2 regions of the Rhodoferax sp. AJA081-3 genome follow, and region 2 is predicted to be linked to the other one. Evidence: predicted binding sites of a transcription regulator. Region 2 holds the regulator's gene; the other holds the start of a gene.
What was found. Region 2 encodes LexA, which represses DNA repair genes until DNA is damaged. Its sites were predicted from a motif close to ACTGTATNNNNATACAGT; they were not measured.

Region 1: HZ993_RS07020 (DNA topoisomerase IV subunit B) is a predicted target of LexA. The motif match lies at 2,878-2,895, and genes of this name have one in related genera.

The regions. Positions count from the first base shown of each region.
Region 1 covers NZ_CP059068.1:1,508,556-1,523,236, reverse strand. Annotated here, with positions in the region: gene dapA (4-hydroxy-tetrahydrodipicolinate synthase) at 1-883, opposite strand, end outside; gene HZ993_RS07030 (bifunctional 2-polyprenyl-6-hydroxyphenol methylase/3-demethylubiquinol 3-O-methyltransferase UbiG) at 917-1,468, opposite strand; gene HZ993_RS24745 (hypothetical protein) at 1,465-1,590, opposite strand; gene HZ993_RS07025 (MFS transporter) at 1,587-2,813, opposite strand; gene HZ993_RS07020 (DNA topoisomerase IV subunit B) at 2,930-4,900, shown strand; gene HZ993_RS07015 (lytic transglycosylase domain-containing protein) at 4,900-5,799, shown strand; gene parC (DNA topoisomerase IV subunit A) at 5,809-8,196, shown strand; gene HZ993_RS07005 (hypothetical protein) at 8,288-9,289, opposite strand; gene HZ993_RS07000 (hypothetical protein) at 9,323-10,900, opposite strand; gene HZ993_RS06995 (HAMP domain-containing sensor histidine kinase) at 11,020-12,393, opposite strand; gene HZ993_RS06990 (response regulator) at 12,390-13,046, opposite strand; gene HZ993_RS06985 (HAD family hydrolase) at 13,123-13,833, opposite strand; gene HZ993_RS06980 (methyltransferase) at 14,024-14,677, shown strand.
Region 2 covers NZ_CP059068.1:1,219,178-1,233,858, forward strand. Annotated here, with positions in the region: gene lpxK (tetraacyldisaccharide 4'-kinase) at 1-697, shown strand, start outside; gene HZ993_RS05700 (Trm112 family protein) at 678-860, shown strand; gene kdsB (3-deoxy-manno-octulosonate cytidylyltransferase) at 872-1,642, shown strand; gene adk (adenylate kinase) at 1,760-2,416, shown strand; gene HZ993_RS05715 (asparaginase) at 2,460-3,419, opposite strand; gene lexA (transcriptional repressor LexA) at 3,533-4,207, shown strand; gene HZ993_RS05725 (hypothetical protein) at 4,229-4,558, shown strand; gene HZ993_RS05730 (D-2-hydroxyacid dehydrogenase family protein) at 4,612-5,619, shown strand; gene HZ993_RS05735 (FimV family protein) at 5,629-7,458, opposite strand; gene HZ993_RS05740 (Crp/Fnr family transcriptional regulator) at 7,749-8,468, shown strand; gene HZ993_RS05745 (phosphotransferase family protein) at 8,501-9,586, shown strand; gene HZ993_RS05750 (acyl-CoA dehydrogenase family protein) at 9,629-10,879, shown strand; gene HZ993_RS05755 (HD-GYP domain-containing protein) at 10,934-12,175, opposite strand; gene HZ993_RS05760 (DUF6806 family protein) at 12,203-12,832, opposite strand; tRNA gene HZ993_RS05765 (tRNA-Leu) at 12,871-12,963, opposite strand; tRNA gene HZ993_RS05770 (tRNA-Cys) at 13,037-13,110, opposite strand; tRNA gene HZ993_RS05775 (tRNA-Gly) at 13,196-13,271, opposite strand; gene lon (endopeptidase La) at 13,360-14,681, opposite strand, start outside.

The DNA.
Region 1 (14,681 bases), 290 kb from region 2:
TGGCGCGCATCACACGCTCCAGTGCCGGCTGATTGGCTTGTGTCAACGGGGTCAATGGCAGGCGCAGGGCGTCTGTGCACAGACCCATGCGGGCAGCAGCCCATTTGACGGGAATCGGGTTGGATTCTACGAAAAGCGATTTGTGCAAGGGCAGCAACTGGAATTGGATCTCCATGGCGCGCTTCACATTGCCAGCCAAGGCCGCAACACACAACTCGTGCATCAGTCGTGGCGCCACGTTGGCGGTGACGCTGACATTGCCATGTCCACCGCACAACATCAGGGCCACTGCCGTAGGGTCATCCCCTGAATAAATGGCAAAACCCTTGGGCGCTTCCTTGATCAGCCACTGCGCACGTTCGATATTGCCGGTGGCTTCCTTGATACCGACGATGCCAGGCACCTGGGCCAGGCGCATGACCGTGTCGTGGGCCATATCGGCTACCGAGCGGCCGGGCACGTTATACAGGATGACGGGCAGGTCGCCGGTGGCTTCAGCAATGGCCTTGAAGTGCAGGTACTGGCCTTCTTGTGTCGGCTTGTTGTAGTAGGGCACCACCTGCAACTGCGAATCGGCGCCGACCTTCTTGGCAAAACGCGCCAGCTCTATAGCCTCTGCGGTGGAGTTGGCGCCGCAGCCGGCCATGATGGGCACACGTTTGGCGGCTTGTTCGACGGAAACACGGATGATTTCGCAGTGTTCTTCGACGTTGACCGTGGGGGATTCACCGGTGGTGCCCACCACGCCTATGCAATCCGTGCCTTCGGCGATGTGCCAGTCGATCAGTTTGCGCAGCGCCGGGTAGTCTACGGAGCCGTCTTCCTGCATGGGTGTGATCAGGGCGACGATGCTGCCGGTAAGGGGGCCTTGGGGTTGGTTCATGTCGGTCATTTGGTCAGTAATCAACTATTTTACCTAGAGTGCAATGCGCTTCGATTCTGGTGGCCTGGCCCCATCAGCAGCGGGCTTCAGCGCTGCTATGCGTTGCACCATCCGCGGTGGATCGGGCAGGTAACCGTGCTCGTACGCCACCACGTCCATCGCGGTGCAGGCGCGCAGCAGTTCGCCGGGTTGCAGCAGGAAATCGGGCCGGCTGGGGCGCCCAAACGCCTCGTTGCCCGCGGCGAAGGTTTCATACAACAGTATGCCCCCGGGCGCCACGCTGCCCACAATGTTGTCGAGCAGCGGACGCCACAGGTAGTTGGTGACCACTACCGCGCCAAATGTGCGCATCTGCCCGTCCCGCTGAAGCGGCCAGGCCCCGGCTTCTATGTCGGCACACACCAGCTCCGCGCTGGGTACCTGCTGGCGGGCCCGTTCAATGTCCTGGTCAACCCCCGTGACCGCGTGGCCCCGCCCGGCAAACCAGGCAAGGTGTCGGCCCGGTCCACAGGCCACGTCCAGCACGGTGGTGCCAGGCGCCAGCAAATGCGACCAGCGCTCAACCCAAGGGGAGGGGCTGTTCAAAAGCAGGCCCACACCTGGTTGGCCATCTGCACCATGAAGTCTGGCCGGGTGTACAGCACAAACACCCCGGCCAACACGGCCAGGGCCAGTGCTGCAACAGCCAAGCGCTTGCGCAGCGTCATGGCGTGACCGTATCCCGTGGCAGGGGCCGGACGATGGCCGCCTCTTTCACCGGCAGGTTGACCAGTGCGGCCGCTACACCCAGTGCAATGGCGATGTACCAGACGATGTCGTAGCTGCCGGTCCTGTCATACAGATAACCACCCAGCCAGACGCCCAGGAAGGAGCCGATCTGGTGGCTGAAGAACACAAAACCACCCAGCATGGACAAATGCGCCACACCAAAAATCTGCGCCACGGTGGCATTTGTCGGCGGAATTGTGGACAACCACAGCAGCCCCATCACACTGGAAAACACATACACACTGGCGGGCGTCAGCGGCGCCAGAAGAAACAGGCTGATGGCCACCGCGCGGGCGAAGTAAATAAAGGCCAGTATGTTTTTCTTCTGCATCTTCTGGCCCAGCACGCCGGCGGCGTAGGTGCCAAACACATTAAACAGGCCGATCAACGCCAGTGCGTAACTGGCCACCTGGGGCGACAGGCCCTTATCTTTTAGATAGCTGGGCATGTGCACACCGATAAATACCACCTGGAAGCCGCAGACGAAATAACCCGCCATCAGCAACTGGAAGCTGGGGTATTTGAAGGCCTCGCGCAGCGCCTGGGTGATGGTCTGCTCGCGGGGTGCAGCAGAAGCACCCCCAAACGCCGGTTCGCGAAGCCCCCAGGCCAGCGGAATCATCAGCAGCGACGCCACGCCCAGCATCACCAGCGCCTCTTGCCAGCCAAAGTGGCTGATCAAAAAGCCTTCGGTTGGTACCATCAAAAATTGCCCGAACGAGCCCGCTGCCGCAGCCACCCCCATGGCCCAGGAACGTTTGTCGGCACTCACATTGCGGCCGATCACGCCGTAGATCACCGCATAGGTGGTACCGGCCTGCGCCATGCCAATCAACACGCCCGTACTCAGGGAAAACAGCAAGGGCGTGCTGGCATAGGCCATGCCCACCAGCCCGAGTGCATACAGCAGCGATCCCACAATGATGACCCGGAATGCCCCAAAACGGTCCGCCGCCATGCCGGCAAAAATGCCGGAAATGCCCCAGGCCAGATTCTGGATGGCGATCGCAAAGGCAAAGGTCTCCCGCGTCCAGCCCTGGGCGGTGGTGATGGGCTGCAGCCACAGGCCAAAACCGTGGCGTATACCCATGGACAGCGTGACGATGATGGCGCCGCAGGCCAATACCTGGGCGGTGGAAAGCGGTTTGGGGGCGTGGTGCATTGGCAGATTGTCGCCAATCCGAAGGTGCGGTGCTGGGGTTAACACAAAGCCGTTTTCCCTGCTGGCTGTATTTGCATACAGCTGTGTTAGGGTGTGGCGATTACAATCACCGCCCTATGTCCGTCAAAGCTACCCCCGAATACTCCGAAGGTTCCATCCGGGTCCTCAAAGGCCTGGAGCCCGTCAAACAACGTCCGGGCATGTACACCCGCACCGACAACCCGCTGCACGTCATCCAGGAAGTGCTGGACAACGCGGCCGATGAGGCCCTGGGCGGTTACGGTAAAAAGATCAAAGTCACCGTCCATGTGGATGGCTCCATCGCCGTAGAAGACGATGGCCGCGGCATCCCGTTTGGCATGCACCCCGAAGAAAAGGCGCCGGTCATCGAGCTGGTGTTCACCCGCCTGCACGCCGGTGGCAAGTTCGACAAGGGCAAGGGCGGCGCCTACAGCTTCTCCGGTGGTCTGCACGGCGTGGGTGTCAGCGTGACCAATGCCCTGGCCAAGCGCCTGGAGGCTACTTCATATCGCGAGGGCCAGGTGGCCACCATCGTCTTTGAAAACGGTGACGTCACCCAGGCGCTGGAAGCGCGCAAAACGGGCGAGGGTGACCGTAAATCCGGCACCACGGTACGTGTCTGGCCCGATGCCAAATACTTTGAGTCCGCCGCGCTGCCGATGGCCGAGCTGACCCACCTGCTGCGCAGCAAAGCGGTGTTGATGCCCGGTGTCAGCGTGTCGCTGCTGATCGAGAAAACCAAAGAAACCCAAACTTGGCTCTACAAAGGCGGCCTGCGCGACTACCTGACACAAACGCTTACTGGCGACCCCGTCATCCCTTTGTTTGAAGGCGAAGGTTTTGCAGACAACCAAAGTGACAACTTTGCCGAAGGCGAGGGCGCTTCCTGGTGTGTCGCCTTTACCGAAGACGGCCAACCCGTGCGCGAAAGTTACGTCAACCTGATCCCCACCAGCGCCGGTGGTACCCACGAAAGCGGCCTGCGCGATGGCCTGTTCACCGCTGTCAAAAGCTTCATCGACCTGCATTCGCTGTTGCCCAAAGGTGTCAAGCTGATGCCCGAAGACGTGTTTGCCCGCGCTAGTTATGTGTTGTCCACCAAGGTGCTGGACCCGCAGTTCCAGGGCCAGATCAAAGAACGACTCAATTCCCGTGACGCCGTGCGTCTGGTCTCCAGTTTTGTGCGCCCCGCGCTGGAACTGTGGCTCAATCAGCACGTGGACTACGGCAAGAAATTGGCGGAGTTGGCGATCAAAGCCGCGCAAAGCCGACAAAAAGCCGGCCAAAAGGTGGAGAAGCGCAAAAGCTCTGGTGTGGCCGTGTTACCCGGCAAACTAACCGACTGCGAAAGCAAGGACATTGCCTACAACGAAGTGTTCCTGGTCGAGGGTGATTCTGCGGGCGGCAGCGCCAAGATGGGCCGCGACAAGGAAAACCAGGCGATTTTGCCCCTGCGCGGCAAGGTCTTAAATACCTGGGAAGTGGACCGCGACCGCCTGTTTGGCAACACCGAAATCCACGACATCTCGGTCGCCATCGGGGTCGACCCCCACGGCCCCAACGACTCGCCGGATATGTCCGGCCTGCGCTACGGCAAGGTTTGCATACTGAGTGATGCGGACGTGGACGGCTCCCACATCCAGGTGCTGCTGTTGACCCTGTTCTTCCGCCACTTCCCTAAACTGATCGAAACCGGCCACGTGTTTGTGGCCCGTCCACCCTTGTTCCGGGTGGATGCCCCCGCGCGCGGTAAAAAACCCGCTTCCAAGGCGTACGCGCTGGATGAGGGTGAATTAGTCGCCATTCTCGACAAATTGCGCAAAGAAGGCGTGCGCGAGGGCGCGTGGAGCATCAGCCGCTTCAAGGGTCTGGGTGAAATGAATGCCGAGCAGTTGTGGGACACCACCCTGAACCCCGACACCCGCCGCCTCCTGCCGGTCACACTGGGCGCCATCAATTTTGGCGATACCGAGGCGCTGATCACCAAACTCATGGGCAAAGGCGAGGCCGCCGCCCGGCGCGAACTGATGGAGTTGCACGGCGACTCGGTCGAGGTGGACGTGTGATGGCTGCAAAACTCCAAAACCTGTTGGTCGGTCTGGTGCTGCTGGCAGGTCAGGCGGCCTATGCCGATATGTGGATCTACACCGATCCCAAGGGCGTGAAACACTTTGCGTCCAGCCAGCTCGACAAACGTTACCAGCTGATGTTCCGCGGCCTGCCCGCGTCCAGCGCGGACACCGCAGAGGTTGTTGGCAGCGGGCAAATGGAAGCCCGCACAACCGAGTTCTCGGCCAAGAGCGTGGCGGCCATTGAAGTGTCTCCCGGTTTCATGGCCGTCAAGGACCATCTGCGCACCGCGGCCGATGCCCACCAGTTGGATATGGCGCTGCTACAAGCCGTCATCCATACCGAGTCCCGCTTCAACCCCACAGCGGTGTCGCCCAAGGGTGCGGTCGGTCTAATGCAGGTCATGCCGGCAACCGCAGAGCGCTACGGTTTGGCCAATGACCAGCGCGGCACGGTATCCGCCAAGCTGACCGACCCCAAGACCAATATCCAGACTGGCGCGCGCTACCTGCGCGACTTGATCAAGATGTTCCCCGGCCAGCTGGAGCTGGCCGTTGCCGCCTACAACGCGGGCGAGGGCGCGGTGCAAAGGGCGGGCAACAAGATACCCAACTACAAGGAAACGCAGAACTACGTGCGCTCCGTCATGCAGTTGTACCAGCGCCTCAATCCCCAGGCCCGTGGGGTTGTCCCTGCGGCATCGACAGGCGCCCGTGTGCAGGGCCAGTTTCACAGCGCCAATGTCAATTTGCGATGGGACGGCGTGAGCAGCCCGCAAGAGGGAGACGCCCAGGCCAAAAAGACATGGCGCGACCCCTTGCACGCCCACGATCTGGTGATCGGCTCGGGCCAGACCGCCAAGGCGGCACAGTCCCTTACAGAATTGTCGAATTAACAAGTTTCCATGACCGACCAAGCCACTCTTGACCTGACCGCCGAGCCGCCCCGTGATGGCGGTGATGACGAACTGAATCTAGCCACCTACGCCCAACGTGCCTACCTGGAATACGCCCTGAGTGTGGTCAAGGGCCGCGCCTTGCCCGATGTCTGCGACGGCCAAAAGCCCGTGCAGCGCCGCATTTTGTATTCCATGTCGCGCATGGGCCTGGGCTTTGGTGGGGCCAATGGCAACACCGGTGCCCGCCCCGTCAAAAGCGCCCGCGTGGTCGGTGATGTGTTGGGCCGCTTCCACCCCCACGGTGACCAGGCAGCGTACGACGCGCTGGTGCGCATGGCGCAAGACTTTTCGCAGCGCTATCCGCTGATCGACGGCCAGGGCAACTTTGGTAGCCGTGATGGCGACGGCGCCGCTGCCATGCGATACACCGAGGCCCGCCTGGCCAAGATCACCAGCCTGCTGCTCGATGAAATCGACATGGGCACGGTGGACTTTCAGCCCAACTACGACGGATCTACCGAAGAACCGCGCCAGTTGCCGGCCCGCCTGCCGTTCAGCCTGCTCAATGGCGCCAGCGGCATCGCCGTCGGCCTGGCCACCGAAATCCCCAGCCACAACCTGCGCGAGATCGCCGACGCCTGCGTGGCCCTGATCAAGACGCCAGCCCTGGCCGACGATGCGCTTGCAGCCCTGGTGCCCGGCCCGGATTACCCCGGTGGCGGCCAGATCATCAGCAGCGCCAGCGACATTGCCGATGCCTACCGCACCGGCCGTGGTTCGCTCAAGGTGCGCGCCCGCTGGAAGATCGAAGACCTGGCCCGCGGGCAGTGGCAACTGGTGGTGACCGAACTGCCGCCCGGTGTCAGCAGCCAGCGTGTGCTGGAAGAGATTGAAGAGCTGACCAACCCCAAGGTCAAGGCCGGTAAAAAGGCCTTGTCGCAAGACCAGACCCAGCTCAAGGCCAGTGTGCTGTCGGTGCTGGACGTGGTGCGCGACGAATCCAACAAAGACGCCACCGTGCGTCTGGTGTTCGAGCCCAAGACCTCGCGTATCTCCCAGCAGGAGCTGATTACCGCCTTGCTGGCCCACACCAGCCTGGAGACATCTGCCCCCATCAACCTGACCATGATTGGTCTGGATGGCCGGCCCACCCAAAAATCCTTCCGCCAGATGCTGCTGGAGTGGATTGCATTCCGCCAGACAACGATTGAGCGCCGCTCGCAACACCGCCTGTCCAAGGTGCTGGACCGCATCCACATTCTGGAAGGCCGCCAACTCGTCCTGCTGAATATCGACGAGGTCATTGCCATCATCCGCCAGGCCGAGGAGCCCAAGGCGGCATTGATCGCACGTTTCAACCTGAGCGACCGCCAGGCCGAAGACATTTTGGAGATCCGTCTGCGCCAACTGGCCCGGCTGGAAGCCATCAAGATCGAACAAGAGCTGCTGGAGCTGCGCACCGAGCAGGGCAAGCTCGAAGAGATTCTGGGCAACCCTGCAGCGCTGCGCCGCTTGATGGTCAAAGAGATCGAGGCCGATGCCAAGACCTTTGCCGACGAGCGCCGCACACTGATCCAGGCCGAGAAAAAAGCTGTGCTGGAAATCAAAGTGGTGGACGAACCCGTCACCGTGGTCGTCAGCGCAAAAGGCTGGGTGCGCACCCGCACCGGCCATGGCCACGAGGCCACCTCGTTCGCCTTCAAGGCCGGCGACGGCCTGTACGGCACCTTTGAGTGCCGCAGTGTCGATACGCTGCTGGTGTTTGGCTCCAACGGCCGCGTCTACTCGGTGGCTGTGTCGCTGCTGCCGGGTGGCCGGGGCGATGGCCAGCCCGTCACCACGCTGATTGAGCTGGAAAGCGGCACGCAACTGCTGTACTACTTTGCCGGTCCGGCCGCCGCCACGCTGCTGCTCAGCAGCACAGCCGGTTACGGCTTTATGGCCACAGTGGAGAACATGGTTTCGCGCCAGAAGGCGGGCAAGGCCTTTGTGTCCGTCAACGATGGCGAGACGCTGTGCTGCCCCTCCCTGGTATCGGGCGCACAGGGCAAGGTCACGGTGGCGGGCACGCCAGCCGCCATGGTGCCCGTTGCCACCCATGTGGCCTGTGCATCCACCGGTGGCCGCATCCTGACCTTTGAGATCAGCGAACTCAAGTCCATGGCCAATGGTGGCCGTGGTCTTATGCTGATTGATCTGGAAGCCAAAGACACCCTGGCCGGCGCGGCAGCCTATACCCGCAGCATCCGCATCGACGGCATTGGCCGCGGTGGCAAAGAGCGCGACGAGACGCTGGAAATCCGCAGCCTCAACAACGCCCGCGCCGCACGTGGGCGCAAGGGCAAGGCGGCAGACCTGGGCTTCAAGCCCAACGCGGTAACGCGGGTGGAGTGATTTGCTAAAGAGGTTTGAGTCAAATGAGGCTCTAGCCCCCGTGAATTATGCTTGTATTGCTATAAATACTATAGCTATTGGGTTGACAACTTTAAGCCAAATCAGCGCTGGTCCACTTCAGCCCCAAGCACCACAGAAGGTACGCGCCCAAGGCTGTGCCGAACGGGAATCCAAAGAGCAGCAACACACCAAAGGCGCTGCCCACGGTGCGCCCCCAGGTCAATCCCTGCATGACTGCTGCACTCGCGCGGTAGACGGCAAAGCCGACCATTCCTGCCAATGCCAAGATAACCCACAGCGCGGAAGGTGCCTGTTTGGTTTCGCTGGGCACAAGTGTCAACAGGCCCAGACCCAGCACGCCCACTGCGATGAAATACGACAACCATCGCATCAGCTTTCCCGCATTAGTGCGGTGCTTGGCCGCGTGCCCAACCTGCACCGGCGCTTGCCCTCCTGCTTTTGCAGGTGCCAACGCCGCATCGTTCGAGGCCGGCTGTTGAAGTGCGGCCATCAGATCCGCCAGTTTGATCTTGGAACCTATGGGTTCCTTCATTTGCACCATACGCGTCAACGCAGTTTTCAACTCCGCTTCTGTGGGGCGCAAGCGGCGCAGGGCGCGAGCCAGTATCGGCAGCACTTCATTCTTCAGGAAGCCCGTGTTGGCGCTGAACGCCGAATTCTCGAAGCGCTCTGACACTTTGACCGATAGCAGAAGAAAAGGCTCCATGAGGAGCGTTTGTCTGTTGGCGTCGCTCACCATCGTGGGATCAAGCCGGATAGCACGCTCCAGGGTCAAACGCTCTTGGTACACCTGTATCAAATTCGGAAAGGTTTGTTTCACCAGGTCCAGAATCGCGCTGGGGCGGGTCGCCACTTCAGCATACTGGGTGGGGTTTGCTTTGAGCACAACCGTACACACCATGCAAGCACGCTCATAACCCACCAGGTCACCATCGCCCACAGCTATGAAATAGAGATGCCCCGCCGACCCCACGCGGTTCAGCGCAAATGGCCTTGCGCATGCACAAACGGGACAGAAGTCCGCGGCATAGCCAAGGTGACTCCTGACAATTTTCTTTCCCCAAATAATCACGTCAATTTCCTATTTTGTTGTGTGTTGCGTGGATCAATCCACCGCAAATTCGGCTAGCCACTTGCCGTCGGCAAAGTTCAAAATATTGCCGCCACGGGTCACGCAGAGCTTTGCGATGTTCGACACATCGGGCAGCATGGTTTTGCAGCCCGCAGGCGCGTCGGTAAATTTGCTCCAGGCGTCTTTGGCCCGGTCATACTGCAGAAGCTCGATCACCCCTGAGAAAGCGCCCGCATTCCAGCGGACGGCCTGTCCATCCTGGGCGTTGGTGAATCGAATGTCCATGATGACGTAGGGCGGGTTGTCGTATTTGGTCCAGCTCTGCCCGAGATCCGTTGAAACAAAAAGCTTGGAGAAACCGCCCTTGATGCGGTACGCGGCCAAAGTGCCGTTGCCGGGGGTGACTTGAAAGCCATGCACATCGGTGTCGGGGCCCACCGCACTCCACTGCATGGTCGAAGTGTCCAGTCGCCACAGCTTGGGATAGGCGTTGACGAAATAGAAGTTCTTGTAGGCCACGGCGCTCGGACGCAACAGGGGCTCGACCTCAACCGCCAACTCGCGCTGTTTGGCGATGTCTGACAAGTCTGCAGCACGGGCCACGTAAATGCTCAACTGGTCAACACTGCGAAACAAGTTGCGCACCACCACACCCCGGGCCGCAGTCACCAGCCACTGGTCGCCGATGCGCGAGATGTCCGTGATAGCAACACCGCGGTCCAAAGTTGCAACCAGCTTCCAGCTCAAACCGCCGTCCGTACTCATGCGAACCACGCCGTTTTCGAAACCGGCCAGCAGTGTGTCTTCCCATGCTGCCACGGCTGTCACGTTGTGCAAGGAGCCGGTGTCCAGAGCGCCCCAAACGCCGCCTGTATCGCGCACCCTGATCTGCCACAAGGCGGCGCCAAAGTAGCTGCGCCTTTTTGCATCGACGACCAGCTTTTGGGTGAGCGGTGGCGTAGCAGTTTTGGCCAAGGCCAGAAACGCATCAACACCCGTAGTAGCACGCAGTTGCTTGCTGATGGGCGATGCATTGGCACGGCCTTCGTAGTACATGAGCAGCGCGCCAATCAGGCCAAAGCGATTGGCAGGGTCGGCGTCGACGAAATCGGCAATGGCTGGGGGCACGCGGTCCACAACCCATGGGCGCATGTCTTTTGACGGCAGGGCTTCTTGAAGTTCTGCCACAGTGGCCTGCGCTTTGGACCGTGTTTCGTCGTTGCGCAGGGGCAGCAGCACCAACTGGCCATCACCCACCGGCACCGGTACCAGGCTGCCCATGTCGGTCAGTTGACCTGGGGCCACTGAAAGGTTGGGGTACTCTTTTAAATAGGAGTCGCGCCACTTCTGTATCTTGTACTCGCCCGCAGGCAACCACAGTCCAAATGTTTTGCCCTCGCGGTTGGGAATCTTGGCGAGCCGATAGTCCGTCATGTCGGCCACTGAGCGCAACACCAGCGCATCGATGGGTTCACTGCCAGGCAAAGTGACGAACACAAATCCATGGTTGGCAGAAGGGGGCTTCTCAAAGTCCGCCGCATGAACGCCTGTGAAAATCATGGCGAATGCCATCAGCCGCAAGCCATACTGAGTCCAGGTAATCCAATGCATTGTTGTGTTCTCTGCGGGCGCTTTCGAACCCGATGGTGAAGTAAATCCTGGGCCCATGCCATGCGCAGGGCCGGTGTCAGGCGTATTGTTGCGTTGCCAACCTTTAGGTCGGCTAAAGATCAGCGCACCGCACTGCGCGGCAGTGACACCACAAATTTGCAACCCCGTCCCTTCAGGCCCCGTTCGACCCATGCCAAGCCGCCCAGCTTGGCGCTGGCCTGTTTCACAATGGCAAGCCCCAAGCCCGAGCCGGGTTGGTCGTGCCCTGTGCCTCGGAAGAACCGTTCAAACACCAATGGCCAATGTTCTTCCGGGATGCCGGGCCCATCGTCCGCTACGGCCATGACCAATCGGTTGCTGTCCACTGCCAGTGTGACCTCTACCTGCCCACCCGCCGGCACATACAAAATGGCATTGCCCACCAGGTTATGCAGAATGGACCGAAAAGCGTTGAGTTCCAGCACATGCACCACCGAGTCGGGAGCGTCCAGGCTGAGCTCCAAATTCTTCTCCATGGCAGCCGGTGCCAGCATGGCCAGCGCTTGCTGTAGTTCCTGGGTGAGGTCTACCGATTGCGCCGGTTGTGACCAATCACTGTCTACCTTGGCCAATTGCAGCAACTGCTCCACCAGGTGGGATGCCCGTGCAATGGCATGGTCCAAACGTGCTTCTGCCTCGCGTCGCTCGACCGGGGTCGGCGCGTGCACCAATGCATGGGCTTGGGCCGAGACCACGGCCATGGGGGTGCGCAACTCATGGGCCGCTTCATGCACAAAGGCGCTCTCGCGTTTGACCTTGCTGCGCAACTGGCTGAGCAATGAATCCAGCGACCGGATTAACGGCTTGAGCTCGAGGTATCGCGGCGTCAGGCCGGTGGGCGACAAATCGTCTGCGCTGCGGGCATCAATTTCTTCAGAAATCTCGCGCAGTGGCCGAAGGCCCTGCGACACCGCTAAAAGTGGCACCAGTACAAAGGGAAAGGCGATGAGCATGTAAAACGACAACTCTGCCGCCAACCGGCCCAGTATCCAGAGTCTGGGCAATTGTGTGCTCGCTACCAACACGCGCCAGCGTTTGCCTTGGGTGTGGTAGACCCGTAGCGTCTGCCCCGCAAATTCGGCCTGGGTGATGCCACCCAGTTCCCCAGTCAGCACCGCTTTGTGCGCCGCTTGCGGCGCGTACAGCAAGTTGCCGTTGAGATCATGCAGTTGTACCAATACCAACCGCGGGGTTTTGGCGCGGCTGTGCATCTGGTTCACCTGCGCCTCGGACGCAGCAGCCACAACCGTTGCCTCGGCTTGGTCGTCAAACGCTTCCAGTGTCGTGATCAGATCGTCACTAAAGCCACGCAATTCGCGGTCTTGCCGATCAGGTCTGCTGGCTGAAAGAAACTGCACCACCAACAAGAACAGCCACATCAGCGCAAACGCAATCATCAGCGCAACCATCACACGCCGCACCAGCGTTGGGCGGAAAAATTGCTTTACGTTCATGCTTGCAACATGTAGCCCACGCCGCGCACCGTGCGCACATGGTGGGCGCCAATCTTGCGCCGCAAATTGGACAAGTGCACCTCAATCGCGCTGAATTCCAGGGGGTCACCCAAGGGCTCCAGGCGCCGGGAGAGTACGCTCTTGGACACCACTTTTCCAGCCTGCCGCGCCAGCTCCAGCATCAGCTGAAACTCTCGGGGAGATAGATCCACTACCTGGCCCTTGAGCGTGACCCGGTGCCGCCCTGGCTCAATATCCAGGTCACCAAACGTCCACTGTTCACTGGCCTGCTGCACCGAACGGCGGCACACCGCCCGTATACGCGACACCAGCTCTGCGGTTGCAAAAGGCTTCACGACAAAGTCGTCCGCCCCACCGTCCAGCCCTGCGAGGCGGTCGTCAAGCTCAGCACGTGCGGTGATCACCACGACCGGCAGGGTCATGCCACTACGCCGCCAGCGCGCCAATAGCTCCATGCCATCGCCATCTGGCAGTGTCAGATCGAGCAGCACGCAGTCAAAAGTGCCGCTTGCAAAGGCCTGCAGGGCGTCGCCCGAGCGGCGAAACCATTCACTGCTCAAGCCTTCGGCCTTGAGCGCCTGCTGCAGTGCGCGCCCCAAATCCAGGTCGTCTTCAATAAGTAGTAGATGCATGGCGACCATTATCTGGCCGCCAACCTTTCGCTTGGCTAAGGGTTGGATGGAGGAGACTGGCCCGCTAGCAATTAAGTTAGTAGTGACTTGCCACGGCGTGGCGAATGCCATCCGCAATAGACTGGCCTTGCACACGGTGGTCTACATGGAACACTTGCATACCCAGTGCAGCTGCGGGCGCAATGTCCGACACGGCGTTGTCGCCCAGCATCATGGCGTGTTGCGGTGCCACACCCAGAAGCTCTAGCGCACGCAAAAAGATGCGCGGGTCAGGCTTCTTGGCTCCACAGTCGTCCGGCGTAACCACAAACTGGAAATGGCCTGCCAGCCCCAGCGTCTGCAGTTTTTTGTTTACCTGGGCACGGTGGCCGTTGGTCACGAGCACTCGCGGCAGGTGTGCGGTGGCAGCAAGGAATTCTGTGGCACCGGGGAACAGTTCCCAGTGCAGCGCGTAGAAGCGCAGGTATTCGTCAAACAGGGCGTCTGCCTCGCGGTCGGCCAGCGCGATGCCAAAGGTCTCGCGCAGGCGCACGCGGCGCTGCTCCGCAAAGCTGATCTCGCCCGCCGCACACCGGCCCCATAAAGCCCTGCCTATCGAATCCCAACGGGCCGCGACGCCGTCGTTGTCTTCGCTGGGCGCTAACCCCAGTTGTGCACGCAATAGCAAGACCGCAGCCGCCATGGCCTTGCGGTCGTCTATCAGTGTGTCATCCAGGTCGAGCAGCAGTGCGCGGACCGCGTGGGGCGGATCAGTTTGGTGGGCCGTGGCTGGAGAGGGTGTGGGCATGCTGGCTTGCGGGGCATGGCAGCCCTCGCAAAGCCCATTCTAGGGTGGCCCGTTACACTCGGGCAGCGGGCCACAAAGCCCGCACTCGGTGCCCGGTCCACCCACATCGCACGCTTGCCCGTGTTGTGTCTGATGAGCAAAAGCATTTTTTCTCACCTGCCACACAGCATTGGCTTTCAGGAGCGGCGACATGCCAGGCTACCAGGTCAAGTTCGAGACCCACTTGCTGGGTACATCCCATTTTGAAATTCGCTCGCTGCTGGACCGCCAGCAGTATGCCGACCCGGATGGCGCGGCGCTGGCTGCGGGCATCTCGTCGGCCAGCTGGCCGCTGTTTGGCATGGTGTGGCCGTCGGCGCGTATGCTGGCCAACGCCATGCAGACCTACGACATTGCGGGCAAGCGCATTCTGGAGATTGGTTGTGGCCTGGCGCTGGCCAGCCTGGTCATCCACCGCCGCCTGGGCGACATCACCGCCAGTGACTGCCACCCGCTGACTGCGGCTTTTCTGGCCGACAACGTGTTGCGCAACGACCTGCCGGCGCTCAAGTACCAGACCGGCCACTGGGGCCGCGAGAACCTGGGGCTAGGCCAGTTCGACCTGATCATTGCCAGCGACGTGTTGTATGAGCGGGACCAACCCGAGACACTGTCGCAGTTCATCCACCTGCACTCGGCCGACCCCGTCAGCATCATCGTGCTGGACCCGGACCGCGGCAACCGCAAGGGCTTTTGCCGCAAGATGGAAGCGCTAGGTTACACGCTGGATCTGCAGCGCGCGGGCAGCACGCAGAGCACGGGTGAGGCCTATAAAGGCCACTTTCTGAACTTCAGTCGCTCATGAATTG
Region 2 (14,681 bases):
CTGCCAGGTACCCGTCTTTGTGGGGCCGACACGTTTTGACGCCGCCACCGCCCTTTTGGCGCGTTATCCCAACACCCGCATCATCCTCTGTGACGACGGCCTGCAGCACTACGGCCTGTACCGCGATCTGGAAGTTTGCGTGTTCGATGACCGCGGTTGTGGCAATGGCTGGCACTTGCCCGCGGGCCCTCTGCGCGAAGGCTGGCCCCGCAGCGCCGTGGCCCGCGTCGGCCAACGTGCGGATCGCCTGCTGGTGCTGCACACCGGCAGCCAGCCAGCGTTTGCCGGCTACACCGCACAACGCAGTCTGGCGCCCTTCGCTGTTGGACGCGATGGCGTTCACATCCCGCTGGAGGCATTGCGCGCGCCGGGTGGCAAACCGCTGATGGCGTTGGCAGGCATTGCCCAGCCCGAAGCGTTTTTCGCGATGCTGCGCGCGCTCCCCCTGCCATTGGCGCAGACGCTTGCGCTACCGGATCACTATGCATTTGATAGCACATCAAGCATATTGCACGGGGGCTACCGGCTGATTTGCACAGAGAAAGATGCCGCGAAACTGTGGCCCCTGGCCCCGGACGCACTGGCGGTCCCGCTGGTGTTCAAGCCAGAAGCCGCGTTCTTCTCAGCCCTGGACACTGCCCTGGCCCCACTGCTTGGCGCAAAGTTATCATCTGCCCATGGACACCCGACTACTTGAACTCATTGTTTGCCCCGTTACCAAGGGCCCCCTCGAATACGACCGCGAGAAGCAGGAGCTGTGGTCACGTAGTGCGCGCCTGGCCTACCCAGTGCGCGACGGCATTCCGGTCCTGCTGGAAAACGAAGCCCGCACGCTGAGCGACGACGAACTCGGCCTGTAAGCCACGCCAGCATGGCCTACACCGTACTCATACCGGCGCGGCTGGCCTCCACCCGCTTGCCCAACAAGCCGTTGGCCGACATCGGCGGCGTGCCCATGGTGGTGCGTGTGGCGCAACGTGTGCGCTCGGGCGTCCCCGCCAGCGCCCGCATTGTGGTCGCGGCCGACCACGCCTCCATCCTCCAGGCCTGCCAGCACCATGGCATTGAAGCCATCCTGACGCGACAAGACCACGCCTCCGGCAGTGACCGCCTGGCCGAAGCCTGTGAGGTGCTGGGGCTGCGCGATGACGCGCTTGTGGTCAATGTGCAGGGCGACGAGCCGCTGATAGACCCCGCCCTCGTGCAAGCCGTGGCCGATGTGTTGCAAGCCCAACCCCTGGCCAGCATGGGTACGGCCGCACACGCTATAAACAGCGTGGCCGATTTCACCAACCCCAATGTCGTCAAGGTGGTGCTGGATGCCGCTGGCATGGCCCTGTACTTCAGCCGGGCCCCCATTGCCTGGTGGCGTGATGGTTTTGCCCAAGGCGTGCAGACCCTGCCCCAGCCCGCGCCACTGCGCCACATTGGCATCTACGCCTACCGCGTCGGGTTTTTGCGCCTGTTCCCGCAACTACCCCAAGCACCTATCGAAGTGACCGAGGCGCTGGAACAGTTGCGCGCTATGTGGCATGGCCACCGCATTGCCGTGCATGTGAGTGCGCAAGCGCCAGGGCCGGGCGTGGACACGCCGGAAGACCTGGAACGGGTACGGGCCTTATTTGTTGCCAGCAACGGGTAATCCGTAAGTTAGGCGAACGGTGGTCCATGCTATTCTCGGGAGGCAGCCGCGTGTCGTGGCGCACCACGACGGTGCAGCATGCCGCGCCAAAGGTTTTTGTTCTATCCGAGGGTATCCATGAGACTAATTTTGTTGGGCGCGCCAGGCGCAGGCAAAGGCACGCAGGCCACGTTCATTTGCCAAAAATACGGTATTCCACAAATCTCCACCGGCGACATGCTGCGTGCCGCCGTCAAGGCGGGCAGCCCGCTGGGACTGGAAGCCAAGGCCGTCATGGCTGCGGGTGGGCTGGTCAGCGACGATCTCATCATCAACCTGGTCAAGGAGCGTTTAACCCAGGCCGACTGTGCCAACGGTTTCCTGTTCGACGGTTTTCCCCGCACCATCCCCCAGGCGGACGCCATGAAAGCGGCTGGTGTGGCGCTGGACTTCGTGGTGGAAATCGATGTTCCCTTTGACGCCATCATCGAACGCATGAGTGGACGCCGCTCGCACCCCGCATCGGGCCGCACCTACCACGTCAAGTTCAATCCCCCCAAGGTCGAGGGTGTGGACGATGTGTCCGGCGAGCCGCTGATCCAGCGCGACGACGACAAGGAAGAGACCGTGAAGAAACGCCTGGACGTGTACAGCGCGCAGACCCGTCCCCTGGTGGAGTATTACTCCGGCTGGGCCGCCAAAGATCCGGCCAGCGCCCCCCAGTACCGCGCCGTCAGCGGCATGGGTGATGTGGAAGTCATCAAGTCGCGTATTTTTGAGGCGTTGGGTAGCTGAACACGCTGTTGCCCCAAATCAAAGGCCGCAATCGCGGCCTTATTTACGCCATCAATTCCAGCATCAAGGCAATACGGGCCTTGACCGGAGGCAGCCCCTTTGAATGCGGGAAGTCACCTTCCGCAACACCTGCCACGATGCCCCCGTAAGCACAACGGCTTGCCCGCACAATACGCACCCCTTGCACTTGCGCCACACGCAAGGCCGCTTCCAGATCCTGGTGGATCGTGCCGTTGCCCGTAGCCGCTACAACGATGCCCTGCACCGCGGCGTCGGCACACAAAGCCCGCACGATGGCGCCGGCCGCGCCAGCATAACTGGTGATGATTTCGACGCGTGGCCAGGGGTCTTTTGCCAAGGCTTTCAACGGAAAGTCTGCTGCTGCATCGGCGTCAGGGCAGGCATGCAACCACCGCACCCTTCCCTCTTCCACGTAGGCCAATGGCCCGGCATCGCCCGAATCAAAGGCATTCAACCGGTAGGGGTGGATTTTCTGGACATCCCGCGCCGAGTGCACCGTCCCCGCACACACCGCCAACACGCCGCGCGCCTCTGCCGAACCGGCCACTGCCACTGCATCCAGTACGTTTTGCGGGCCATCTGGCGCCAATGACGAGGCCGGTCGCATAGCGCAGGTCAGTACCACCGCCTTCTGTGCGAGTAGTTTTTTAGACAAGACACGCGACAAAAAGAAAGCCGTCTCCTCCAGCGTATCAGTACCGTGTGTGACCACCACGGAATGCACATCGGGCTGCGCCAGGTGGTACTGGATGCGCTGCGCCAACACACGCCACTGGGCCCAACCCATGTCCTTGCTGTCGACCTGCACCACCTGCTCTGCCAGAAAAGCGTGTGGGCCCAGCGCCTGTTGCAGGCGCGGTATGGCTTGCAGCAATTGCCCCACACCCAGCTGCGCCGCGGTGTAACCCACGTTGTCGCTTGCCTCAGCCGCGGTGCCTGCAATCGTGCCACCGGTGCCCAAAAAGACCATCTTTTTCAACATATTTGCGCTTTCCACTTGCAAACAAAATAAAACTGGTTAAAAATACAGCTACTGGATGCCGAAACAGTGTGTACAGACCAACAGCTTACACGGCCCATAACCAAGGAGTCAGCATGCTTGAAAGTCCCAAACTCACCGCGCGACAACAACAGATTCTCGATCTGATCCAAAACGCCATCTCCCGCACAGGAGCACCGCCTACGCGTGCAGAAATTGCGAGCGAACTGGGCTTCAAGTCTGCCAATGCGGCCGAAGAACACCTGCAAGCCCTGGCACGCAAGGGTGTGATTGAGCTGGTCAGCGGCACCTCGCGCGGCATCCGGCTCAAGAGCGACACCCTCAAGTCCATCCATGAATCCCGCTTCAAGCAGTTCTCCTTGCCATTGCCCGGCTTGGCCCAGTTGGCCCTGCCCCTGGTAGGCCGGGTCGCGGCGGGCTCACCCATTCTCGCCCAGGAACATGTAGACAAAACCTACTACGTGGAGAACAGCCTGTTCCAGCGCCAGCCCGATTACCTGCTGAAAGTGCGCGGCATGTCCATGCGGGACGCCGGCATCATGGACGGTGATCTGTTGGCCGTGCAAGCCACCAAAGATGCCAAGAACGGCCAAATTGTTGTCGCCCGCCTGGGTGAAGAAGTCACGGTCAAGCGTTTTCGCCGCAATAAACACCTGATCGAACTGCACCCCGAAAACCCGGACTACCAAACCATAGTGGTGGAGCCCGGCGAGCCCTTCGAGATCGAAGGTCTGGCAGTTGGTTTGATCCGCAACACCATGCTCATGTAATTCCGCACGAAAGTCACTCCCATGAACACCGCTCGATTTGCCAATTCAGATTTCTTTGGACCACTGCAAGGCCTGATGCGCTGGTGGTCGGCCAGCCGCACGCCGGTTGTGGGTGTACCGCTGCCCCAGCGGCAAGTGCAATGCTTTACTCCTAAATCAGTAGCAGCAAATGACCTACTGACGGGGGCTACAGGCCAAAATCGCACAATACAAAAGCCGCTGCGCGTCTTGCGTGTAGTCGAAAGCGGACAAGCCCGTTCCAGCGTGGGCCGTATGGTCATCTCCGGGCGCATGGCCGATGTGTGCGCCGAACTGGACCGCTTGGCTGCCAAGGAAGCGGCACTGTCATAAGTTGATACCTTCTGGGGCGCGGCATGGCCCTTTGACAGGGCACAATTGCATCCATGAATATTGTGATATTGGATGACTACCAAGATGCCGTGCGCAAACTGGAGTGCGCTGAAAAGTTGGAGGCCTACCAAGCCAAGGTGTACACCAATACGGTCAAAGGGATTGGCCAGCTCTCGGTACGGCTCAAGGATGCGGATGTCATCGTTCTGATCCGCGAACGCACCCACATCAACCGCCAACTGATCGAAAAACTGCCCAAGCTGAAAATGATTTCCCAAACCGGCCGTGTCGGTGCACACCTGGATGTTCAGGCCTGTACAGAGCGGGGCATCGCGGTGGCCGAAGGTGTGGGTTCTGGTGTGGCACCGGCTGAGCTGACCTGGGCCCTGGTGATGGCGGCCATGCGCAGGCTACCGCACTACATTGGCAACCTCAAACACGGTGCCTGGCAACAGTCCGGGCTGAAGTCGGGTTCCATGCCCGCCAACTTTGGCATGGGTTGTGAACTGCAGGGCAAGGTACTGGGTATCTGGGGCTACGGAAAGATTGGCCAGATGGTCGCCGGTTACGGTCGGGCCTTCGGCATGAAAGTCATGGTCTGGGGCAGCGAAGCCTCACGCGAAAAAGCGCTGCAGGATGGGTATGGCGCATCACCCAGCCGCGAGGCCTTTTTTGAACATTCTGACGTCTTGTCGCTCCATCTGCGGCTGAGTGACAGCACCCGCAATCTGATAGACCACGCCGATCTGGCCCGCATGAAGCCCACGGCACTGCTGGTCAATACGTCCCGGGCAGAACTGATGGATACCAATACCCTGATCAGCGCGCTGAACCGGGGTCGCCCGGGCATGGCGGCAGTTGACGTTTTCGACACCGAACCAGTGTTACAAGGGCATGCCTTGCTGCGTTTGGAAAACTGCATCTGCACACCGCATATTGGTTATGTGGAGCAAAACAACTACGAGACGTTGTTCGGCGCCGCCTTTGACAACGTGATCAATTTCATCAAAGGGACACCTACCAATATCGTCAACCCCGGCGCATTACAAGTCAGGCGTTGACAACGCCCTTCAGCGTCCTTTGCCTTTTGCGCCCTCAGGCTCCGATGGTGACCAGCCGCTGGTATCAAAGTCGATCAGGTTGCCGTTGTGTGGTTCCGACAAATCGAGGTCAACGCCCACCTCCGCTGCGACCGACACTGGAATCGGTGCGGTTTTGGCAGCGCTGAATGCCATGAACCCCGAATCAAACGATGACGATGCGATGCGGTTCGCCACGCCGTGCAGCATCAGCAGATCACGAAACGCCTCCAGATCGAAGTCTTGCCCCCCGCTTTCCCTGCGCGTACGCACCAGGCAACTCTCGATATACGCCACAGCATCCTCTGAAGGCCACAACGCCACAATCCGGTTGCACACCTGCGGGTAGGCCTCCAGCCCGCTCCCCGGTTGGCTGAATTCGGCATACACCGGCACATGGCCGTTGAAGATGGCATTGAACACACTGCGGTAATAGTCGTACTCTGCCTTGCGGCCCAGCGTGTGCAATACCTTGAGCAATTCCAGAGAGACCAGCGGGTTGGCATCGGGGCCAGCTTCCACACTTTCCCGCAAGAGTGTGATGGCCTCGTCGTGCTGCCCCAGGGTCATGAAAAACTCGGCCTGCTGGCGTACATCCAGCATCTCTTTGGAATTGACAGAACGCAGCAAGCTGGCAGACATGCTATGGCCAAAGTCCACATGCCCCGCAGCTCGTGACAAGGGCTGGCTCTGCGCAACACTCGCAATGCGTTTTTCCACACTGCTGGTGACCGCCTTGGACGGGCCAACGTGCACGGGGTCATCCCCATGGAGAGGGATGTCGACCTGCGCGACGCTAGCCAAAGGTGGCGCGGGTATGTTGTTCAAGCCAGTGGATGGCGGCACCTCTGCTTGCCTCACATCGCGCGCGGCATGGGGGTCCGCTTGTGGCGCCCCGTTTTCGGGAAAATCAACTGTTTCCGACTTATCACCAAGCCCCTCATCACGCCACCACGGGTCACGGGTCAAGGCACCGCTTTGGGCGCGACGCCACATCCAGGCAATCAACAAGCCGCATACCACCAGGGATAGCAAAAGCCCGTAAACCACGGGGTTGGCATAACGTCCGGCCTCCGCCCGGTCCAGCCGGCGCGTCATGTCTTCCAATAGCTGCCGATTTTTCGTTGTTATGCCCTGCAAGCTTTTGAGGTCCGCCCCAAGTGCCTGCTGGCGACTGTCCGTTGCCAGTATGTCTTGCGGCGTGGTATTCAACGAACGCCACAGCGCATCCGCCCGCGCGCTCCGTTGCAGGTCGCCGCCTTCTTCAACCACCAGTTCCGTGCTGAGCTTCAGGGTGGGATCACGATCCTGCGTTACATCCAGCGGTTCAAGCTTTAGCTGCGCCCCACGGCTGGGTGGCACCCTGGGTGGTTTGGCAGGACGTGGCGCTGCAGCGGCGCGACTCTCGTTTTGGGGCGTTCGCAAAGCGGGCAAGGGGCGGGCCACTGGCGGAACCACGGGCAGTGCGCTGGCGCTGGGCGGTGGCACCGCCACGGCCGGCGCCACTTCGGCCAGCAGAACGTAACGGCGGGTGGTTTTAGCTTCGCACCCTGCACGCAAGTACACCGTAACCACGGGTTCATCCACCGCGCCTTGCGCAAAGATGGTCACGTTTGCCAATGGAGTCTGGGGCAACAACTCGCTGCTAACGGACACTCGGCCGGCGTCCAGGCGGGTATCACCGTAAAAAACATCGGCTTCAAAACACAGCGACGCCCTACCCTCGCCCACTTCCATCTGAACGGGCACCGTCAGTTTGAGCGCCTGCCCCAAAAAAACAGACCCTTTGGCGCGCCCCAAAGTCAGCGCTGCGCTGTTCATCGCAACACACAGCGTCGCAACGCCCAATGTCGCAAATAAATATTTTCTATGGGGTTTCATCTATGTGACCGATTTTCGCATAAGGGCCTTCCAACCCAGCACCATAGCCGCCAAGCCCTCATGCATTCCACAAGAGAGGCGCGTAATCCCACCCTATTTGTCTCTTCCACCGCACAGGGCAAACCTGGAAGAGCAGACACGCGCGCGACAAACACAGAGACAAACGTCTGCCGCGCAGGTGACAATGGACCTGTCATTTCCGACATCTGCAGTCACCAAAAAGACAAGCTATGGACGAACCCATCCTTACTATCGACGAACGCTCAGCGATCAATGGCGGTCGCTGGTTTTCCACGCTGTCCCCTTCACTCAAACACGACATTCTTCGATGCGCATACGTCAAACGTTTCAAAGACGGCGACCTGATTGCAGCCCGCGGCGAGCCGCCGGAGGAGTGGATTGCATGCGCGAAAGGGGCTGTGCGGGTGAGCTCAACCTCCATTTCCGGCAAGCAGATTACGCTGGCCTACGTGGAGCCTGGCATCTGGTTTGGGGACGTTGCGATTTTCGACGGGGACAGGCGTACCCACGACGCCTATGCCCACGCAGACACCACGATTCTGTGTGTGGCCAAGGCCGATTTCAAAAAGATTCTGGCCCTGCATGTCGAGTTGTACGAAGCGCTGCTGCGGCTGCATGCACGCCGCATTCGGCAGTTGTACGGCTTGGTGGAAGACCTCAACACCCTGCCCCTGCGTGCGCGGCTGGCCAAACAGTTGTTGCACCTGGTCCGCAGCTACGGTGTTCCTTCGCTCAGCGATGCGACAGAAGTGCGCATAGGCCTGCAACTGGCCCAGGAAGAGCTGGCGCAACTGCTGGGTGCGTCCCGCCAGCGTGTCAACCAGGAGTTGAAGTCCATGGAGCGGGACGGAGCCATCCGGATCGAGCAAGGTGGCCTGGTGGTGCGCGACCGCGCTGCGCTGATGCACATCATTGATGCCGACAACTGACCTCTATACAACTTTACCGACACAACATCCCCATGAGTGAATTTGACCATTTCCTAGGTACACGACCTGTCAGTGAACAGCATGCATTTGATGTTGCTGCACTGAGCACCTGGCTGGAAGAAAATCTGCCGGGATATGCCGGACCCATGGCGGTGGAGATGTTCAAAGGCGGGCAATCCAACCCGACCTACAAACTCGTTACGCCCGGCAAGAGTTATGTGATGCGCGCCAAGCCCGGCCCCGTTGCCAAGCTGCTGCCGTCTGCCCACGCCGTAGAGCGCGAATTTGCCGTCATGCACGGGCTGCAAGATACTGGTGTGCCCGTGCCCCATATGTACTGTCTGTGTGAAGACGAATCCGTCATTGGCCGTGCCTTTTATGTCATGGAGTACATGCAAGGTCGTGTTCTATGGGACCAGTCGTTGCCAGGCATGGACCGTAGCCAACGCGGTGCCATTTACGACGAAATGAACCGCGTGATCGCGGCCCTGCACAAGGTTGATTTCAAAGGCCGGGGGTTGGCGAACTACGGCAAACCCGGCAATTACTTCGAGCGGCAAATCGGTCGCTGGAGCAAACAATACAGCGCCTCCATCACCCAGCCCATTGCGGAGATGGACAAGCTGATGGAGTGGTTGCCGCAAAACATTCCTGCGATGGCCCGTGACGACAGCATGGTCAGCATCGTGCATGGCGACTACCGGCTAGACAACCTGATGTTTGACGCAGAGCAGCCCAAGGTTGTCGCCGTCCTGGATTGGGAGTTATCCACGTTGGGCCATCCGTTGGCAGACTTCAGCTACCACTGCATGGCCTGGCACATACCACCGGGATCGTTCCGCGGTATTGCAGGGCTGGATTTTGAAGCGCTGGGTATCCCCAGTGAAGCGGAATACATACGCCGCTATTGCGAACGCACGGGCCTGGCCACACCAGAGCAACTCCAGGCCGATTGGAACTTCTACATGGCCTACAACCTGTTCCGCATCGCCGCCATCTTGCAGGGTATTGCCAAGCGCGTCGAAGCCGGCACCGCCTCCAGCGCACAGGCCGTCAGTTCAGCGGCGGGCGCTCGCCCCTTGGCCCAAATGGCTTGGAAATTTGCCTGCGCTGCTTGAGCACCGCCATTCTTTTTGAGAACAAACACCAACGGAGATCCCATGGACTTTGACTATTCCCCCAAAACAAAAGACCTGCAGGAACGCGTGCTGCGGTTCATGGACGAGCACATCTACCCGTCCGAGGCGGCTTACCATGCCGAAATCGCTGCCAACACGGCAGCCGGCAAACGCTGGACCCCGCTGCAAACCATTGAAAAAATCAAACCCAAGGCCCAGGCCGCCGGTTTGTGGAACCTGTTTCTGCCGGTGGATAGTGCACAGGCATCGGGCTACCACGGCGCCGGCCTGACCAACCAGGAATACGCACCCCTGGCCGAAATCATGGGCCGCGTCATGTGGTCCAGTGAAGTCTTCAATTGTTCAGCACCCGACACCGGCAATATGGAAACCATTGCGCGGTATGGTTCCGAGGAAAACAAAGCCCGTTGGCTCAAGCCCCTGCTGGAAGGCCAGATACGTTCCGCCTTTGCCATGACAGAACCCGATGTGGCGTCCAGCGATGCCACCAATATTGAAACCCGTATCGAACGCCAGGGCGACGAATACGTCATCAATGGCCGCAAGTGGTGGACATCGGGTGCGGGCGACCCCCGTTGCTCGGTCTACATCACCATGGGCAAAACCGACCCCGAGGCCCCTCGCCACTCACAGCAAAGCATGGTGCTGGTGCCGGCAAACACCAAGGGCATTACCGTGGTCCGGCCCTTGAACGTGTTTGGATATGACGACGCACCGCACGGCCATATGGAAGTGTTGTTTGAAAACGTGCGTGTCCCAGTCAGCAATATTTTGCTGGGTGAAGGACGCGGCTTTGAAATCGCCCAAGGCCGACTGGGCCCCGGTCGTATCCACCACTGCATGCGCCTGATTGGTCTGGCCGAACGTGCACTGGAGTTGATGTGCAAACGTGCCTCGTCACGCATCGCCTTTGGCAAACCCATCGCGGCCCAAACTGTGACGCAGGAACGGATTGCCGAAGCGCGCTGCAAGATAGACATGGCGCGCCTGCTGACACTCAAGGCGGCATGGATGATGGACATTGCTGGCAACAAGTTTGCCAAGAATGAAATTGCCATGATCAAGGTGGTGGCGCCCACGATGGCTTGTGACGTGATCGACTGGGCCATGCAGGTCCACGGTGGCGCCGGCATGTGTGATGACTTCCCTCTGGCCTACAGCTACACCAACGCGCGCACACTGCGTTTTGCCGACGGTCCCGATGAAGTGCACCGCAATGCCATTGCCAAAGCAGAGCTGGGCAAATACGCAGTCAAAGCACCTGCTGCCTGAGTTGGTAGGGTGAACGATTGCTGGCGCCGTACTCCCAGCTCGGCGCTGGCAACATTACCAATGGGTCTTGTTGAACCCGGACCACAATTCGTTGAGGTCCGTAAACCGCCATTTAGCCGGATCTTCTCTGCTCACAATCTTTTCGGTCACGCCGGGTAGGGATAAGTCAATCACTTCCGGCGGTATGCGCAGATTCGACTTTGTGGAAAAAAACACCTTGACCGATGGCGTGGTCAGTGACTTCCCGGTTTGCTCCACCACAACCCCCAATCGCCCAGAGGTAAGCTTCACCAGTGAACCAATGGGGTAAATGCCCAGGCTCTTCACAAAAGCCTGAAACACCTTTCCGTCGAAGTGCCCATTCGCCCACTCGGCCATTTTGCGCAAAGACTCGGCAGGATCCCAACCCGACTTGTAGGGGCGATTGGAGGTGATGGCGTCGTACACATCACACACCGCGCCCATCTTCGCAAACAGACTGATTTCGTCGGCTTTGAGTCCCTTGGGGTATCCAGATCCATCGGTCTTTTCGTGGTGGTGCAGACAAACATCGAGAACCAAGGCATCCACCTTGTCGCCAGACGATAACAAGCGATGGCCCTCCGATGGATGGGTCTTGATGACATTGAACTCGGCAGGAGACAATTTACCTGGCTTGTTTAAGACCTCCATGGGCATCAAAGCCTTGCCAAGGTCATGCATCAGGCCGGCCATGCCAGCTGAGCGGGTCTGCGCCTCGTCCAGCCCCAGCTGTTTGGACAAACCGACCATCATGGCGCAAACGGCAACGGAGTGCATATAAGTGTAGTCATCAACGGTCTTCAGGCGCGCAAGACTGATCAGCGCACCAGGATTCCGCGCCACTGAATCCGAAATATCTTCAACCAGTTGCTGGGCACCGCCTATGTCTACAGCTTTGCCCATCCGAGCTTCCTGAAACATGGAAATGACTGCTTGCTTGGACTGGAAGCAAATCTTGGCCGCACGCTCCAACTCTGCCCCGATCGATACGGGCGCCAACTCCCGTTGGTCGGTCGCGGCCAGTTGTTGAAGCTGTTGTTCGACCTGGGCTTCAGACTCTGCCTCGGTCACCGAAGGGGTGCTCCCGGAAGTATCGAGCCCCTTGCTGGTATCTATCCAAACTTCCTTGATGCTGCTGCCAAGAACTGCAGCAATGTCTTTCGGGTCCGTGATGACGAAACCGGTTCGCCAAAAGGGATGTTCCATCCAGGAGCCGCAAAACTCCTTCAAATGCATACCTACCGTAAGCTGATCAACATTTATTTTCTTGAGCATGTTGAGTCCGCTTGGAGCACCTTGTAATCAATGCAGATGCCGAGGCTTACGACCGCCACCGTGGCCGCCACCATGGTTGCCACCCGACCCACTGGGTGGTTTTCCCAGCGCAAGAGAACTCACCAAGGCATCGAAACGCTGGGTGAAAAGTTTATCGACCTCGCCCACAACACCACTCAATTCAGCCCCATCAAAATGGCGCTCCATCAGACTGATGACATCCTGTACCAGCAAGTCCCGCTGAACTTGCATGATGGCAGCGGGGTTCGGGCCTACAAACAGCATCAGGAAATCATCCCGCGATTCGCTCCCGGGTTGGCTGTCTTCTTCATCGAAGTCTGCATCGTAGAACGTCACTTCAATGGCAGCGCCGGTATCTGCGACCTCGTTCAAATTCATGCAGAGTTCGTCCAAGGTCTGGCGAAAATCGTGGTCGCCCGCTACCGTCCAGCACATCTGCAATACGTGGTCTAACGCATCAAATTTAATGCCGGGCTCGTCCTCATAGGAGCTATTCGCTCCGTCTGAAAGTGAACGCGCGCCTGCGTACTTCCAGAGTGGTTTGAGCGCATCTTGCAACTGCTCAAACTGGACATCCGTGCGCAAGGCAACCTGTCCATGGACATGGATTTCAAAGGGGGCGTTGTAGCGTGGCATAGGCTGAAGTGTAGTGCTGAAACCACTGAATGACTGGGTGGTGCCCGAGACCGGAATCGAACCGGTACGCCCGTTATTCACGAAGCGGCGGATTTTAAGTCCGATGTGTCTACCTATTTCACCACTCGGGCACAAGTTCAGTCTATTGTGGAACAAAAATGCCCCGGCAGCGAACGTTGACGGGGCATCTATGACCAAAATATTTGGAGGCGCGGTCCGGAGTCGAACCGGACTAACCGGATTTGCAATCCGGGGCATAACCGCTTTGCTACCGCGCCACTATCTTGTTAGTTCCAAGGCCAATTTGGCCCCGGTCCACTGAATGAAAAAGGGAAGCAACTAGCTTCCCTTTTTCTTGCAATATGGAGCGGGAAAAGAGGTTCGAACTCTCGACCTATACCTTGGCAAGGTATCGCTCTACCAACTGAGCTATTCCCGCATTTCAAGCCTCAAATTATAGCGCGATTTTTTGGGCTTTTAGTAAAGAGTCCAAAAATCGGTAAATTTTTGCGTGCCTTCACCTTGGCTTAGTGCTTCACCGAGCCTTGCAAGCCAGAGACCGGCACACTCGCTGCCACCACATCCGGTGCGGATGGCGCCTCCTCTTCCGGCAAAGGAATAGGCTTGGACTCCAGAGCCAAATCCAACACTTTGTCGATCCAACGCACGGGGATGATTTCCAGCCCATTTTTGACGTTGGCGGGAATGTCCTGCAAATCCTTAGCGTTGGCTTCTGGTATCAGAACGGTTTTGATACCACCGCGCAATGCGGCCAGCAACTTCTCCTTCAAACCACCAATCTCAGTCACCTCGCCGCGCAGGGTGATCTCACCGGTCATGGCCACATCCCCCCGCACAGGAATGCCCGTCAACGCAGAAACAAAAGCCGTGGTCATAGCAGCACCAGCGCTGGGGCCGTCTTTGGGCGTTGCACCATCGGGCACATGGATATGGATGTCCTTCTTCTCAAAGATCTCATCCTTGATACCCAAGCGTCGCGCACGGCTTCGCACCACGGTGCGGGCGGCCTCAACAGATTCCTTCATGACATCGCCCAGAGAACCGGTCCGGGTGATCACACCCTTGCCGGGTGTCAACGCGGCCTCAATGGTCAACAGATCACCACCGACTTCCGTCCACGCCAAACCGACGACCTGGCCCACCTGGTTCTGTTGTTCTGCGCGGCCATAGGTGTACTTGCGCACACCCAGGTAATCGTTGAGGTTGTCGACCGTCACTACCACTTGGGGCTTGATCTTCTTCAACAACAAGCCCTTGACCACTTTGCGACAAATCTTGGAGAGTTCACGCTCCAGCGAGCGCACACCGGCTTCACGGGTGTAATAACGAACGATGTCGCGCACCGCGTCTTCCGTGATCGACAGCTCGGCTTCTTTGACGCCGTTGTTCTTCATCTGCTTGGGCAGCAGGTAGGTGATCGCAATATTGGTCTTCTCGTCTTCGGTGTAGCCGGACAAACGAATCACTTCCATACGGTCCAACAGGGCCGACGGAATATTCATGGAGTTCGATGTGGCGACAAACATCACATCGCTCAGGTCGTAATCCACCTCAACGTAATGGTCTCCAAACTTGTGGTTTTGTTCGGGGTCCAGAACTTCCAACAAGGCGCTACTGGGGTCACCACGGAAATCCGTACCCAACTTGTCGATCTCATCCAGCAGGAATAGCGGATTGCGCGTACCAACTTTAGACAGGCTCTGCAAAACCTTGCCCGGCATGGCGCCAATGTAGGTGCGGCGGTGCCCACGGATCTCCGCTTCATCACGCATACCCCCCAGGGCCATACGCACATACTTGCGCCCGGTCGCCTTGGCAATGGATTGCC